2 regions of the Faecalibacterium sp. BCRC 81149 genome follow, and region 1 is predicted to be linked to the other one. Evidence: riboswitches for the same ligand, from Rfam matches in the RefSeq annotation. Region 1 holds a riboswitch; the other holds the start of a gene.

Evidence for each region. A riboswitch is a leader RNA that binds a small molecule or an ion and turns the genes downstream of it on or off. The one in region 1 is predicted to bind cyclic di-GMP.
Region 2: it holds a riboswitch for cyclic di-GMP, as region 1 does, so the genes downstream of both, D3F01_RS07900 (CAP domain-containing protein) here and D3F01_RS10865 (leucine-rich repeat protein) in region 1, are expected to answer to the same signal.

The regions. Positions count from the first base shown of each region.
Region 1 is NZ_QXJA01000009.1:95,379-103,144, reverse strand. Features, by position in the region: gene lysS (lysine--tRNA ligase) at 1-945, opposite strand, end outside; gene greA (transcription elongation factor GreA) at 965-1,450, opposite strand; gene D3F01_RS10870 (hypothetical protein) at 1,729-2,553, opposite strand; gene D3F01_RS10865 (leucine-rich repeat protein) at 2,528-4,051, opposite strand; cyclic di-GMP riboswitch class I at 4,210-4,285, opposite strand; gene D3F01_RS10860 (MATE family efflux transporter) at 4,558-5,859, shown strand; gene D3F01_RS10855 (AraC family transcriptional regulator) at 5,907-6,752, opposite strand; gene ugpC (sn-glycerol-3-phosphate ABC transporter ATP-binding protein UgpC) at 6,880-7,766, shown strand, end outside.
Region 2 is NZ_QXJA01000005.1:143,645-151,410, reverse strand. Features, by position in the region: gene D3F01_RS07920 (DHH family phosphoesterase) at 1-1,530, opposite strand, end outside; gene D3F01_RS07915 (ribonuclease J) at 1,580-3,382, opposite strand; gene rnhA (ribonuclease HI) at 3,786-4,250, shown strand; gene D3F01_RS07905 (hypothetical protein) at 4,247-4,759, shown strand; gene D3F01_RS07900 (CAP domain-containing protein) at 4,870-5,739, opposite strand; cyclic di-GMP riboswitch class I at 5,872-5,947, opposite strand; cyclic di-GMP riboswitch class I at 6,073-6,148, opposite strand; gene bilS (flavodoxin family protein BilS) at 6,268-6,771, opposite strand; gene bilR (bilirubin reductase) at 6,799-7,766, opposite strand, start outside.

The DNA of each region.
Region 1 (7,766 bases):
CTGCTTGCCCTGATAGGGAATGACCATGCTGCCGCAGATCTTGAGGGCCAGGCGCTTGTACAGCTCTTCCACCAGATCCATCATGCCGTGGAAATCGGTGAAGGCCTGATACAGCTCGATGCTGGTGAATTCGGGGTTGTGCTTGGGGTCCATGCCCTCGTTGCGGAAGATGCGGCCAACCTCATACACGCGGTCCATGCCGCCCACGATCAGGCGCTTGAGGTACAGCTCAGTCTCAATGCGCAGCACCATGTCCATGTTCAGGCTGTTGTGGTGGGTGTAGAAGGGGCGGGCAGAGGCGCCGATCTCAAAGGGGGTCAGGATGGGGGTATCCACCTCCAGGAAGCCCTTCTCGTCCAGATAGGCACGGATCTCCTTCAGGATCTGGCTGCGCTTGACGAAGGTATCCTTCACCTCGGGGTTGGCGATCAGGTCCACATAGCGCTGACGGTAACGCATTTCGGTATCGGTCAGGCCGTGGAACTTCTCGGGCAGGGGGCGCAGGCTCTTGGCCAGAAGGGTCAGCTCGGTGGCGCGAACGCTCAGCTCGCCGGTCTTGGTGCGGAACACCTCACCCTTGACACCGATGATATCGCCCACGTCCAGCTTCTTGAAGGCGGCGTAGGCCTCCTCGCCCAGCTCGTCGCGGCGGACATACAGCTGGATATCGCCCTTGTCATCGCGCAGGTGGGCAAAGCTCGCCTTGCCCATCACGCGCTTGGACATCATACGGCCAGCCAGCGCGACATGCTTGCCGCTGTCGGTCTCGTTGGGCAGATCCTTGAACTCTTCCTTCAGGTCGGCAGAGTATGCGTCCTGCGGGAACTTGGTCAGGGTGAAGGGGTCGTTTCCGGCAGCCTGCAGGTCGGCCAGCTTCTGGCGGCGCACCTGCACCTGCTCGCTCTCAGACAGGCCCTGAGCGGGGTTTCTCTTTTGTTCTTCCATGGTTTCCTCCCGTTCAGGCTCAGTTTGCGGCGTGGGTAATGGCCAGCACTTCGTACTCGACGGTCTGGCCGGAGGGCAGCAGGACCTCAGCCTTCTCGCCCACAGCCTTGCCCAGCAGAGCGTGGCCCACGGGGCTCTCGTCGCTGATCTTGCCGTTGATGGGGTCAGCCTCGGTGCGGCCAACGATGTCGTACTCCTCGGCCTCATCATCGCCGGTCATCTTGATGGAGACGTGGGTGCCAACAGAAACGCTGTCCACACTCAGCTCGCTCTCGTCGATGATCACAGCGTTCTTGACCATCTGCTCCAGCTCGGTGATGCGGTTCTCCACCAGACCCTGGGTGTTCTTGGCTTCATCGTACTCGCTGTTCTCAGAAAGGTCGCCGTGGCTGCGGGCTTCCTTGATCTCCTCGGCCAGCTCCTTGCGGCGGACCGTCTTGAGGTATTCCAGTTCGTCCTGCATCGCCTTCAGGCCGGAAGCGGACATCTTGATTTCTTGTGCCATTTTGGATCTTCTCCTTGTCTATTGAATTGACGCAGCCGCAAAGCCGCGCACGAATGCTATTATGACTGTTCTATTATAATAGCAAGCCGGGGGCTTGTCAATAAAAACCACGGCGCTAGAGCGGAAAAAGCGGCGGTTTCGGCTCCCGCCCCTATGCAGAAGCGCCCCGCCGGTTCCCCGGCAGGGCGCTTCCACAGGTTATTTGGGAATAGAGAATGGTTTGGTTGTGGGGCAAAACCTCTCCGCAGTGACGGCTGAGAGGTTTTGTTCCAAGGGGTTTACTTTTCCTGTGCCTTATTCCACACACGGATCACTTCAACACGGCTCACGGAATCGGTATCCACATAGGTCTCGCCGTTGTCCTTTGCGGCCTTGAGCAGATCGTTCTCCACAGCCCAGGCAATGGCCTTCTGGGTATCGGTGGCATCAGCGGGCAGAACTGCGGCGGGTGCGGGCTTACCGGCATGGTTCCACACCAGCAGGGCCAGCTCGGCACGGTTTGTGGGGATGGCAGTACCAGCGGGCAGAGCGGTTTTCAGGTACAGCTCCGTGCCCAGCTGATAACCCTGCCATGCCAGAATGGCGGTGCCAGCAGCGGCAGTACCGACCACTGCGGCGGTGCCCAGAATATTGGGCTCGCTCTCCTCAATGGAGGCATCCTTTGTCATGGCTTCGATGGTCACACCACCGGCAGGCATTTGGAACTTCAGGGGGTTGTTCTTGACATCTACATCCAGCGTTTCATCGGTGGTAATAGTCCACTGGTCAAATGCAACCGCATCGCTCTGGCTGGTGTAGGTCACGGTCACATCAGCTTTTTCGGGCACCTTGGCGGTCAGCTCGCCCTTGCCGTTCTTCTCAGCCTTGATCTCTTCGTCACCATTCTTAATGGTAACATCAGCATTCTTGACAGTCAGGGTGTAGAGCTTGGTTGCAGGGGTAAGGTCAGCGGCCTTTTCGCCAACAACGACCTTTGCATCCGCATTGCAGATGGTCTCGTCATTGCTGTCGTTCACTGCAATACCAAAGGTGTAGCTGCCGGTCTTTTTGTAGGTCACGTTCAGGGTCGCCTTGAGATCACTGCTCTGCTGAGCCTGGCCCATCCATCTGAGCAAGTTCCTGAACCGTGTAGTCCTTCTTATCCAGTTCCTTGCCGTTCAGCTCCACCTTCTCTACTTCGTCGCCGTAGGTCAGAGCAACTTTACCTTTGTGAATCTCTGCCCCATAGGTGCCCGGGTTAACGGTAATGTTCACATCAACCGGAGTATTGACCAGATAGGCGCTCTTGGAAGTGGTTGCAGTCATCGTTGCGGCAACGGGGGTAAGCTCCCACTTTGCATAATAAGTTTTACCAGTTTCAGCAGTGGTCACTGCATTACCGTCAAACTCGGCATTCTCATACCAGCCCTTGAAGGTGTAATCAGTCTTTTCAGGAATAGCCAGCTTACCTTCTTCAAAAGTAGCATTCTCTGCGAAAGTACCGCCGTTGGTAATAGCGAATACAGAACTTGTGAATCCTTGGGTACTTTCAACAGTGCTCTTTTGCGTTAAATTGTCAACATAAATAAGCTTTGTACTCATCGAGGCAAAAGCGTTATCCCCATAGGTAGCTTGTGCTATGCTTGAAAGGTCAATCGAATGCACACTCGTACATCCACTAAACGCATACTCGCCAATGCTGGTTACTCCATTTGCAATCTGGATAGAGGTAAATTTATTACTCATAAATGCTTTTTCACCGATCTTGGTTACAGAACCGGGAACAGACAATTTACCAGTAAAGTTGCAACTCGAAAAAGCACCCCCTCCAATTTCTTTCACAGATTTTCCGATAGTCAAATTTCCTGTTAAGCCATGATTATTTACAAAGGCATCCTCTCCAATACTCTGAACATTGTCAGGTATCGTCAAATCCCCTTTTAGGCCGCTTCCATTGGAAAGTGAAAACGCCTTACCGCGGATATAAAGCAAAGAATCAGGCAGTGTAATGGAAATAGGATTCGCAACAGAACCTACCACATTACTAGTTGTACCCAAATCACTGAGAGCAGTGGCTTTGATCTCGGTCAAGTTGTTTGAAAGCCTTACGGAAGTAACGCCACTGCAATGATTGAACGCGTATTCACCAAGCTCTGTTACACTATCAGGCAGTTCAATTTTAGAGATTTTTTCGTATCCCTCAAACGCATGTGCACCAATCGCTGTAATTCCGGCTGCGATTTCAATTTCTGTAATTTTATTTCTGGATTCCGTAACAGCTGTTGATTCTTTCTCAGCAAGTGCATAATTCCACGGCTTACCAAAAGACCAGCTTGTTCCAAAATCTCCCATCTGACCAGTACCAGAGATGGTCAGCTTATAAGTGTCTGCACCATTAGGTGTAAGTGTCCAGATTGCGTTGCGATAATATGTGCCAGTAAAAGTTTGAGCTGCTCCGTTATACTGTGTGGAACAATAGTATGTTTGGCTTTCGTAAGAGTTATCAGCACCACAGTAACCAGTTAATACCGATTCCTCTGCAAATGCTGTAATTGCACTTACTGGCAGTAGTGCAAATATCATGCACGCCGCAACCAGCAAGCTTATGAGTCGTTTTTTCATAAAAATCCTCCTTTTATGAATACTCCCAAAATATAACCATGCCCGCACAAAGCAAAAAGAGCGCCGCACCGGCCAAATGGCTGGTACAACGCTCTGCGTTTTGTACTTTGGGAATCTACCGCCCCTTGAGGTGATGCCCATGTGCGGTATGGTTGAGAAAGTGCAGCTGGCTGCCATATTACAGGCCCTGTAGCTTTGCGCCGCAGCCTTCCGGCTGGTTTGCCGATTCTTCTGTTTTTATGTGGCATCTTACACAAAAATCATAAATTTTTTTTTTTTTTTTTTTTTTTGTCAATAACCCAAAACCATCTTTGGCGAGTTGCACAAAAGAGGAAGTATCTGTATGGCATTTTCGGATAGCGGCATCTCCCCGGGGAGAAGTGTTCCGCTTGGGGAACGGCGGCGTGTTTCCTCGTTTTTTCGTTGAAATATGCCAGGTTTTATGATATAGTAGTAGTCGTTTTTACGTTTCACGCCCCTATTCTCCCTGCGGAAAGGAAGCATCCATGAACCTGACAAAGCAGTTCTTCAAGTATGTGTCGCAGAATATTTTCGGTCTGATCGGCACCTCGTGCTATATTCTGGCCGACACCTATTTCATCGCCCAGGCGGCGGGCACCGACGGCGTGACCCTGCTGAACCTCTGCCTGCCCATGTACAACCTGATCTTTGCCTTCGGCTCGATGATCGGCCTGGGTGCGGCCACCCGGTACGCCATCCTGCAGGCGCAGGGCGAGGCGCGGGCGCAGCGGTTTTTTTCCAACGCCATCCTCTGCGCCTGCCTGATCGCCATCCCGTTCATGCTGGCGGGCGCGTTCTGCCCGGGCACGCTCCTGCAGCTCATGGGCGGCGATGGGGACATCGTGGCGCTGGGCCTGAACTACACCCGCATCTTCCTGCTGTTCACACCCTTCTTCATGTGCAACTACATCTTCTCGGCCTTCGTCCGCAACGACGGCGACCCGTCCCTTGCCATGGTGGCCACCCTGAGCGGCAGCCTGTTCAATGTGGTGTTCGATTACATCTTCATCTTCCCCATGGGGCTGGGCCTGCCCGGCGCGGCGCTGGCAACGGCCATCTCGCCGGTGCTCAGCATCGCCATCTGCAGCCGCCACTTCTTTCAAATGAGCAACACGCTCACCTTTGTCCGGCAGGCTCCCTCGGCCCGGCTGCTGGTGCAGAGCTGCCAGCTGGGCATCTCCGGTTTTGTCGGGGAGCTCTCCTCTGCCGTGACCACCACCGTGTTCAACTTCCTGCTGCTCCGGCTGGCGGGCAACGTGGGCGTGGCCGCCTATGGCGTGGTGGCAAACTTTGCGCTGGTGGCAACAGCCATCTTCAACGGCGTGGCCCAGGGTGCCCAGCCGCTGATCAGCCAGTGCTACGGCAAAAATGAGATGGCCGGGGCAAAAAAGCTGCTTCTGCTGGGCTGCGGCACTGCGCTGGCGCTGGCGGCGGTGTTGTACGGTGCCGTGTTTGGCTTTACCGATACCTTTGTTGCCCTCTTCAACAGCGAGAACTCTGCACTGATGGCCGAATACGCCCACAGTGGTATGCGCATCTACTTCCTGGGCTACTTCTTTGCAGGCTGCAATATTGTTGCGGCGGGCTATCTGGGTGCGGTCAACCGCCCCACCGAGGCCACCATCACCTCGGTCAGCCGGGGCGTAGCCGCCATCGTCACCTGCTCGCTGATCCTGAGCGCCCTGTTCGGCATGAACGGCGTGTGGTCCGCCTTCCCCGCCGCCGAGGCCATCACGCTGGCCCTGACGGTGTTCCTGCTCAAGCGCCCGCAGTCTGTGTGCGGCTGAACGCCTCCACAGAAAAGAGCCGGGTGCTGCCCCGACTCCTGAACATTTTAAATATACAGTGCCTGCTCCCGCTGGCTTTCCGCCGGGCTGAGGGGCCGCGCTGTCTGACCGGCCAAGGCCCGCCACTGTGCGGGGGATTGGCCGGTCTCTTTTTTGAACACCCGGCACAGGTAGTTGGCCCCTGAGAAGCCGCACAGGCTGGCAATGACATCCAGCGTGTATTCCCGGTGCAGGAGCAGCCGCATGGCAGCTTCCACCCGCACGGTGGTCAGGTAGCGCCCCGGGGGCACCCCTACGGCGGCAGTAAAGGTGCGGACAAGGTGGCTCTTGGAGACCCCCAGCCGCTCACTGAGCTCCTCCACACCGTACAGGCCAGCGTAGTTCTGGCGGATATCCTCAATGGCGGCCTCCACCAGCGGCGGCAGAGGCGGGGCGGCGCTGTCGGCCCCCGCAAGCTCACAGAGCAGGGCAAAGGCCAGCTGGCTGGCAGCCCGGCTGCGGGGTGTATCGGCCTCGGCGGCAAGGCGGCCCAGCAGCTCTGCGGCGGCGGGGCAGGTCTCGCCCCGGGCCAGGAACGGCAGCTCCGTCAGCCCGGCAAGGAACTGCACCGCCGCCTGCCCGGTCAGCTGGATGCAGAGCAGGTGGCTCTCCCCTTCCGGGGTCAGGGTCAACGGGGCGCGGCTCAGCACCAGATGGCCCGCAGCCGCGCTCTGGGGCGGCAGGATCAGTGCGCTGCCCGTCGGGGAGGGCGAGGCATCGGTCAGGCTGGCAGTGCATCTGCCGCTGGAGATCAGGCAGACCCACAGCCCCTCGCCGGTCAGGGTCAGGGGTTCTTTGGGCTGGATATCCCGCACCACGCCAAGGGCTGCGGTGCTTGTCCAATCATAAAGCAATATCTGACACCTCAAATCAATAAAATGCTATTTTATATCACAAAGTTATCTGCTATTATAATACCAACGAGAGCGTGCACCGTCAAGGTGCCATAACATAGAAAAATTTTAATGGAGGCAATGACCTATGGCTTCGATTAGCTGCCAGCACATCTACAAGATCTATCCGGGCGCTACTGCTCCTTCTGTTACCGACTTCAACCTGGAGATCCAGGATAAGGAGTTCATCATCTTCGTCGGCCCCTCTGGCTGCGGCAAGTCCACCACCCTGCGCATGATCGCCGGTCTGGAGGAGATCTCCAAGGGCGAAATGTACATCGGCGGCCGCCTGATCAACGACGTTCCCCCCAAGGATCGTGATATCGCCATGGTGTTCCAGAGCTACGCTCTGTACCCCCACATGACCGTTTACAAGAACATCGCTTTCGGTCTGGAGCTGCGCAAGACCCCGAAGGACGAGATCGACCGCCGCGTTCACGAGGCTGCCAAGATCCTGGAGATTGAGCACCTGCTGGACCGCAAGCCCAAGGCTCTGTCCGGCGGCCAGCGTCAGCGTGTTGCTCTGGGCCGTGCAATGGTTCGTAACCCGGCAGTCTTCCTGCTGGACGAGCCCCTGTCCAACCTGGATGCAAAGCTGCGTACCAGCATGCGCACCGAGATCATCAAGCTGCACAAGAAGCTGGCTACCACCTTCATCTACGTTACCCATGACCAGACCGAGGCTATGACCATGGGCGACCGCATCGTTGTTATGAAGGACGGCATCATCCAGCAGGTCGATACCCCGCAGAACCTGTACGATATGCCCTGCAACATGTTCGTTGCCGGCTTCATCGGCAGCCCCCAGATGAACTTCCTGGACGGCACCGTGACCAAGAACGGCGATCAGTACGCCATTGACCTGGGCGGCGACACCATCCCCCTGCCCAAGGAAAAGACCGCTGACGGCAAGCTGGATTCCTACGTTGGCAAGAAGGTCAAGATGGGCATCCGTCCTGAGGATATCGACGACGA
Region 2 (7,766 bases), on a different contig from region 1:
CGTGCGCACACCGGTGTGCAGGGTGAAGTCCCGGGTATCCAGCATAATGCCCGAGAGCAGGCCCTCTGCCTCCACCCGGCTGGGCTTGTCATCCCGGTCGCCCACATACTGCAAAAGCTCCGTGACCAGCTCACTGGCCGAGGAGGAATAGGGCTCGTGGCAGACAAGGTCTGCGTGCTCGATGAAGCCCACGCCCTTGCGGTGGTGGTCGATAACGGCCACCTTGCCGCACCTTTCCAGGATCTCCTTACTTTCCACAAGGCCCAGCTGGTATGTATCCACCACCACGCAGAGCGTTTTCTTGGAGATAATGGGCAGCGCCGCCTTGGGGTCGATGAAATCATCCGCCTGCCCGGCCCGGCACAGGGCATCGATCAGGCTGCCCGCCAGCGTGGCATCCCGCCTGACGGCGATCACCGCCGGGACATCGCAGATCTTGCAGATGCGCAGCACGCCCTCGGCAGCGCCGATGGCATCCAGATCGCTCATCCGGTGGCCCATGATGACCACATGGTCCGCCTCCTTGACAAGCCTGACCAGCTGGTCGGCCACGATGCGGCTGCGCACCTTGCTGCGCTTTTCCACGCCGTGGCTCACGCCGCCGTAAAAGGTGAAGCCGTCCGGGGTCATCTCAGCGGCCTGATCGCCGCCGCGGCCCTGCGCCATATCCAGCGCCTGCACGGCCATATCCTGGGCTTCCCGCAGGGTCTTGGCTCCGCGCCCGATGCCAATGGAGATGGACAGGTTCACGCTGGGGTCCAGAGCACGGATCTTATCCAGCACATCGTAGCCGCGCTGGGCATACTGCTCCAGATGGCGCTCTTCCACCACGGCGATATAGCGGCCGCTGGCAACGCGGCGCAGAAAGCCTGTGCCCCGGCCGATCATATCCTCCAGCACCCGGTTGATGCCCTCCAGCAGGCGGGCGCGCTCACTGTCCAGCATATCGCTGAATACATCGTCGTAGCCATCCACCAGGAACACCATGTACCCCGGGCGGCTGGCCTTGTACTCCGTTTCGATCCTGCGCAGGGCGGTCTCCTCATTGAACACAAGCAGCGTCATACTCTCGCTGCCGCCCGGCACGGTACTGCTGTGCACATTCCACACACCATCGGCCAGATTGAGCTGCTGCCCCTCCGGGGTGCGGGCCTGTGCGGTGTCCAGGCCTGGCAGCAGCTTCTGTGCCCTGCCTGCAAGCCGGTCCTCGCCGCCCAGCAGCGCCGTGCGGAAGCGGCTGTTATACCACAGCACCGTCTCGCCAGAAAGCAGAGCTGCCGGCTGAGAGAGGGATTCCAGGCTGTATTGGGTCCTGGAATTTTCAAAGCTGCCGCCAGCCACCCACTTGGCGGTCCAGCGCCGCAGCTGATACCGGAAAACGCAGATGCCGATGCCCCACAGCACCACCAGCACTGCCAGCGCAGGCCAGCCCGCGGGCCGCTGCACCAGAAGCGCCAGTGTCAGCAGTGCACACAGCACTGCCAGCGCGGCGATCAGCATTTCTAACGTCCATCTCGGTTTTTGTTTCATGGAATCTTCTGCCTCCTGGTCTGCCTGCCCCGGCGGGGCGGCTTCCGGCTTATACCTCCATCAGAATGGGGAGGATCATCGGGCTGCGCTTGGTGCGGCGGTAGATATAGCTGCTCAGCGCCTCACGCACCCGGGTCTTGACGCTGTTCCAGTCGCGCACATGCTCTTCCACGCAGCGATCCAGCGCGTTTTCCACAATGCTCTGGGCCCCGTCCATCAGGCTCTCGTTCTCGCGCACATAGACAAAGCCGCGGCTCACAAGGTCAGGCCCCGCCAGCACCTTGCCGGTCTTGCTGTCCACGGTGGCCACAATGATGACCAGACCATCCTCAGAGAGATGCTTGCGGTCACGCAGGACCACATTGCCCACATCGCCCACGCCCAGGCCGTCCACCATCACAGCACCGGCGGTGACAGGCTCGCCCAGCTTGATCTCGTCCCGGCTCAGGATAACGTTGGAGCCGTTTTCGGCAATGAGGATGTTGCTGGTGGGAATGCCCAGAGACGCGGCGGTCAGGGCATGCTTTTTCAGCTGCTTGTACTCGCCGTGCACGGGCAGGAAATACTTAGGTCTGGTCAGGGTGAGCATCAGCTTCTGCTCTTCCTGGCAGGCGTGGCCGGAAACATGGACATCATACATGCTCTCGTAGATGACCTCCGCGCCCAGCAGGAGCAGACCGTTGACGATCTTGGTCACGCTCTTCTCGTTGCCGGGAATGGGGTTGGCGGAGATGATGATGAAGTCGCCGGGGCCCACCCGCACCTGACGGTGGCTGCAGGAGGCCATGCGGGAAAGAGCGCTCAGGGGCTCGCCCTGGCTGCCGGTGGTGATCAGCACCACCTGCTCCGGCGGGTACTGGTTCAGCTCATCCACGCTGATAAGGGTGCCCTCGGGGATGTGCATATAACCCAGCTCCTGCGCCATGGCAGTGTTATTGACCATGCTGCGGCCGCTGAACGCCACCTTGCGGCCATCCTCCACGGCCAGATCAATGATCTGCTGGACGCGGTAGATATTGGACGCAAAGGTCGCAATGATGATACGCTTGTTCCGGGCACGGGCAAACAGGTTGCGGACACCGGCGGCCACCTTCTGCTCCGTGGCGGTAAAGCCCGGGCGCTCGGCGTTGGTGGAATCGCTCAGCAGAGCCAGCACACCCTTCTGACCATACTCCGAAAGGGTGGTCAGGTCGGTCACGCCGCAGGCCAGCGGGGTGTAATCGATCTTGAAGTCGCCGGTCTGGATGATCGTTCCGGCAGGGCTGTCAATGGCAAATGCCACGGAATCGGGGATGGAGTGGTTGACATGGATGGGCTCCACGGTAAAGCAGCCCAGCTTGATCTTCTGTTTGGGGGTGATCTCCACGAACTTGGTCTTGCCTGCCAGGCCGAACTCCTCCAGCTTGTTTCGGATGAGGCCGCAGGTCAGCCGGGTGCCGTAGATGGGCAGATCAAACTTCTGCAGCAGGTAGGGAATGCTGCCGATGTGGTCTTCGTGGCCGTGGGTGATGAGCAGGCCCTTGATCTTGTCCTTATTCTGCACCACAAAGGTAAAGTCGGGGATGACCATGTCCACGCCGTACATCTCACTGTCCGGGAATACAAGGCCGCAGTCCACAATGATCATATCCCCGTTGCACTCATACACGGTCATGTTCTTGCCCACTTCACCCAGACCGCCCAGCGGGTAGATGTGGATGGGCACAGCGGCCTCCTTGGGCTGCTGAGTACGGCGGGGCCGCCGGTTATAATAAGGGCGGCGGGTGCGGGTACGCTTTTCCCCACCGGATTCACTGTTTCTGTTCGGATTGTTCTGAGCCTGAGCCGGGTTCTGTTCTTTGACCTGTGCCATGCGGTACCTCCAAAATCAATTACAAAACGCAGGCACACCCCTTTGCGAGCGGCCTGTCTGCTGTGAAGGAGCAGCAAACGCACCGCCGCTCCCATCGAAACCATCGTATAGAATTTTTCGCTTCCATGCCCGTTTTCGGCACTGGGATGGCCGGAACGGAGTAATTTCTGCCCTGTCAGTCCATCTGTTCGATGCGACCGCGGCACTGCCCTGTTCCGGCCGGACACACCGCACCGGTGCGCCCCTATACGCATTTTGTTACAAACAGTATAGTATTTCTTGTCCACTTTGTCAATTCAAAGCTTTGCCGGAAAAGCCGGGGATGATACGTTTTCCTCTTGACAGAACCGGAAAAATAGCTCTAAATAGAAGTATCCAAAAATTCAAGTTCCGGGAGAAACAGATGAAACAAGTCGAAGTTTACACCGATGGCGCGTGCAGCGGCAACCCCGGCCCGGGCGGCTGGGGTGCAGTGTTGCGCTACCGCTTCAACGGCAAGGTCTACGAAAAAGAGCTCAGCGGCGGCGATGCTTCCACCACCAACAACCGGATGGAGCTGACCGCCTTTATCGAGGCCCTGCGCCAGCTCAAGGAGCCCTGTGAGGTGCGGCTGTGCTCTGACAGCCAGTACGTCATCAATGGGCTGGAAAAGGGCTGGGCCAGGGGCTGGAAGCGCCGGGGCTGGAAAAAGTCCGACGGCTCCCCTGCCCTGAACCCCGACCTGTGGGAACAGGCATTGGAGCAGGAAGCCCGGCACAAGATCACTTATGTCTGGGTCAAGGGCCATGCAGGCCACCCGGAAAATGAGCGCTGCGACCAGCTGGCCGTGGCACAAAGTCAGGCACACGGAGGGAGACAGGGACGATGAGCGATACATTTCTGCCCGGCAGCGGGTTCGATACCTATGAACAGCAGGACAAGGTGCTGGTGGGCCTGTGCGGCGGCACGGGCTGCAAAGCAGCTGTCCGCATTTTACAGCAGCAGGGCTTTGCGGTGATGGGCGCTGTGGTGCGTCTGTGCACCGATGACCCCGTTGTGGATGCCGCCAAGGAAGCCGCCAAGGCTCTGGGCATCGAGTGCATCACCCTGAATGCCAGCGAACTGGCCAGCCAGCTGGCCGAGGAGACCGTTGCCCCGGCCGACCTGCGCTTCCCCGCCCTGCTGGCGGCGGCTGACCGGCTGGGCATCCAGTACATTGCCACCGGCCACCGCGCCCGGGTGGAGACCGGGGCGGACGGCGTGCACGTCCTCTGCCCTGCCGAAATTGCGGACGAGAGTGCCCGGCTTGCCGCCCTGCCGCAGGAGACGCTGGGCCGGCTCATCCTGCCCCTGGGCGACTTCAGCCCCGAGGATGTGGCTGAGATGGCAGCAGAATAAAAAAACAAAAGAGATGCACCCCGCCTTTCTGAAACCGGTTCAGGGAGCGGGGTGCATCTCTTTTTGCTCTGTTTTATTTCATCGTACAACGCTCAATGGAAGTCATCCGCTTACTTTGCGAAAATCTGGATCCAGTTGTGGCCCCACTGAGAATTGGCATCGTAGTTGTAGCCAAGGCACATATACTTGGCGGCGGGGTCCATGATATTGACACGGTGGCCTTCCGAAGCCATCCAGTCTGCAACGACCTTTTCGGGCGTGGTCTCGCCCCAGGCGGCATTCTCGCCGGTGGCGGTATCAGACACGCCGTACTCCTTCAGCACGGTGAAGCAGTTGGTGCCATCGGGGCGGGTGTGGGAAGCGACCTTTGCCACTTCCTTTGCGCGCTCATCGGCGGCGGCCTGCAGCTTGGCATCGCCCATGGCCAGAGGTGCCAGATTTTCCTTTGCACGCTCAGCGTTGACCAGCGCCAGCACTTCCTGTGCAAAGCCGTTCTCACTGGTACCGCGGGCGTAGGTGAAGATCATCACCCAGTAATTGCCGTACTCGCCGCCCTCGTAGTAGCCAATGCCAACGGAGGTGGCATCCTTGTCCAGCATCCGCTCCTTGAAGAAATCGTAGCGATTCCAGGCGGCGACCACATCCGAAGCATCCTCAGCAGCTGCCCAGTAGTTCTCGCCCACAGAAACATCGTCCACACCGTACTCCGGCAGGATGGTGAACTCACGGCTGCCATTGGGGCGGTTGTAGGAGTAATTGACGGTAAGTTCTTCTGCACGGGCCTGTGCGGCAGCATTCAGTGCGCTGCTGCCCATGCTCAGAGGAGCCACACCGGCCTGTGCACGCTCTGCGTTGACGAGCTGCAGCAGCTCATCGGCCTTGGAAGCTGCGTGTGCGGGCATTGCCAGAACAAACATCAGGCAGATGAATGCGGCGCAGCAGACCAGATTCTTCAGGACTTTCATCGAAGCGTTACGCATGGTGTTGAACCTCTTTTGTGTTGCCCCATGAAAAAAGGTGTCGATTGCTGGTATACTCGGCAATCGACACCTGATGCTTCAGATGAAGGTCACTCAACACCCAATCTCCGCTGTGGAGACCCTCAGGTGATGAGAAGCAACTGGCTGCCATTTTACAGGCCCTATAGCTTTGCGTCACAGCCTTTCGACTGCTTTGCCGAGGATATTCAGTTTTGCGTGCCTTTCTTCTTTTGGGAAGAAATTTGAGAACGAAAAAAGGTGTTGTTCTGCAATACACTCAGCAAAACAACACCCAGAAAATCTAAGCAGGTCGCCCAAAGAAAGATTTCTTTGAGAAGCAGCTGGCTGCCATTTTACAGGCCCTGTAGCTTTGCGTCACAGCCTTTCGACTGTTTTGCCGAGAATATTCAATTCACCTTGAGGAACTGTTCCCATTTCCTCGACATTATCCTACCACATCGGGCAGAACCTGTCAACTGTTTTGGAGCAGCCTTCTCAAAAAATCTGCTTTTTTGAAGCGTTCTTCCGTTATGCCTGCACCTCTGCCGCCTTTTTGCGCAGCTGGTCGAGGTCTGCGGCATCCGGGTGAGCCAGTGCCTTGTCAAAATTCTCGATCAGCATCTCGAGGTTGGGTGCATGGTTGGGCTGCTGCAGCATCTTTTCGTACTGCTGGCGCACGGTCATGGGCATCTTGCCCTGGCACATATAAGTTCCAATGACCGTGTTGCTCTCATCCAGCGACTTCTGCACCGCTGCCAGGATCTGCTCAAAATATTCCGCACTGCCGCCAAAGCCTGCGGTGCCGAACAAAAAGACCTGCTTCCCCTTCAGGGTCTGCAAAAAGGCGGTGAGGGTGTCATCGGCATGGCCCTTGTCCGTCCAGAAGCCGATGTAAAGGGTCTCAGCCTCCAGTGCCTCCGGGGCCGGTGCTCCGAAGTAGGTGCACTCATTCTGGGGCAAGCTTGCGCGAAGGGTGTCGGCCAGCAGGCGGGTGTTGCCGGTCTTGCTGCTGAAAACGATGGCGTAGCTCATGGTCATTCTCCTTTGTTCTCTTTGATATCAGATGCTGCCCTGTTCTTTTGCGTTCAGGGCATCATAGATACAGCGGGTGCCCTGATGGGCGATCAGGCCGCCCAGGCACTTCTTGTTGCAGCGGACACAGCGGTGGATCTTTGCCGCATTGCCGCTCTGCAGTTTGTTGACCCAGTTGGGGTCGGCCAGCAGCTGGCGGCACATTGCCGCACACTGGATGCGGCCGCTGGCAAGCTGCTGCTCCACAAAATCGGGGTCGTTCAGGCCGCCCACACCGCAGAGCGGCACACTGGTATACCGGCGCACCTCATCGCAGAACTTGAGGAAGCAGCCGGTCTCCTTGAACTCGGGGTGGCTGGCCGGCGGGATGGTGTTTTCCAGCGCAGAGTGGTTGGCCAGTGTCACATGGAAGCTGGTCACGCCTGCCTGCACCAGCAGGGGCACGAACACGGCCAGTTCCTCCTCCACCACACCGGCGTTGCCGTAATGGGGGTTCTCCTGCCGGACAGCCAGCTTGTAGTCAATGGCCATGCCGGGCACAGCGGCGTGCACTGCCTTGACAGCTTCCACGGCAAAGCGGGCGCGGCGCTCGGCACTGCCGCCGTATTCATCGGTGCGGTGGTTGAAGATGGCGGAAGAGAAGCTGCCGCACATCCGGTCGCCGTGCACCTGCACCATGTCAAAGCCCGCCTGCTTTGCCAGCACAGCGGCCTTACCAAAGCCATCGATGATCTGATGGATCTTTTTCTGGGACATCTTGGTGATGTAGGGGCCCACGGCATCGTTCATCCGCTCCCGCAGCTGGTCGGGGGTGATCTTTTTCATCAGCATCCCCGGGATGCACTTGATGATGGACATCATGTCGGTATCGGTCTGGTGGAGCTGGGCGCAGACCTTGCAGCCGTACTTGTGGGCAGTCTCGCAGATCTGCTGATAGAAGGCAAAGCCCTTTTTGTCAAACAGGGACTTCTCAAACCGGCTCTTGGCCACCGGCA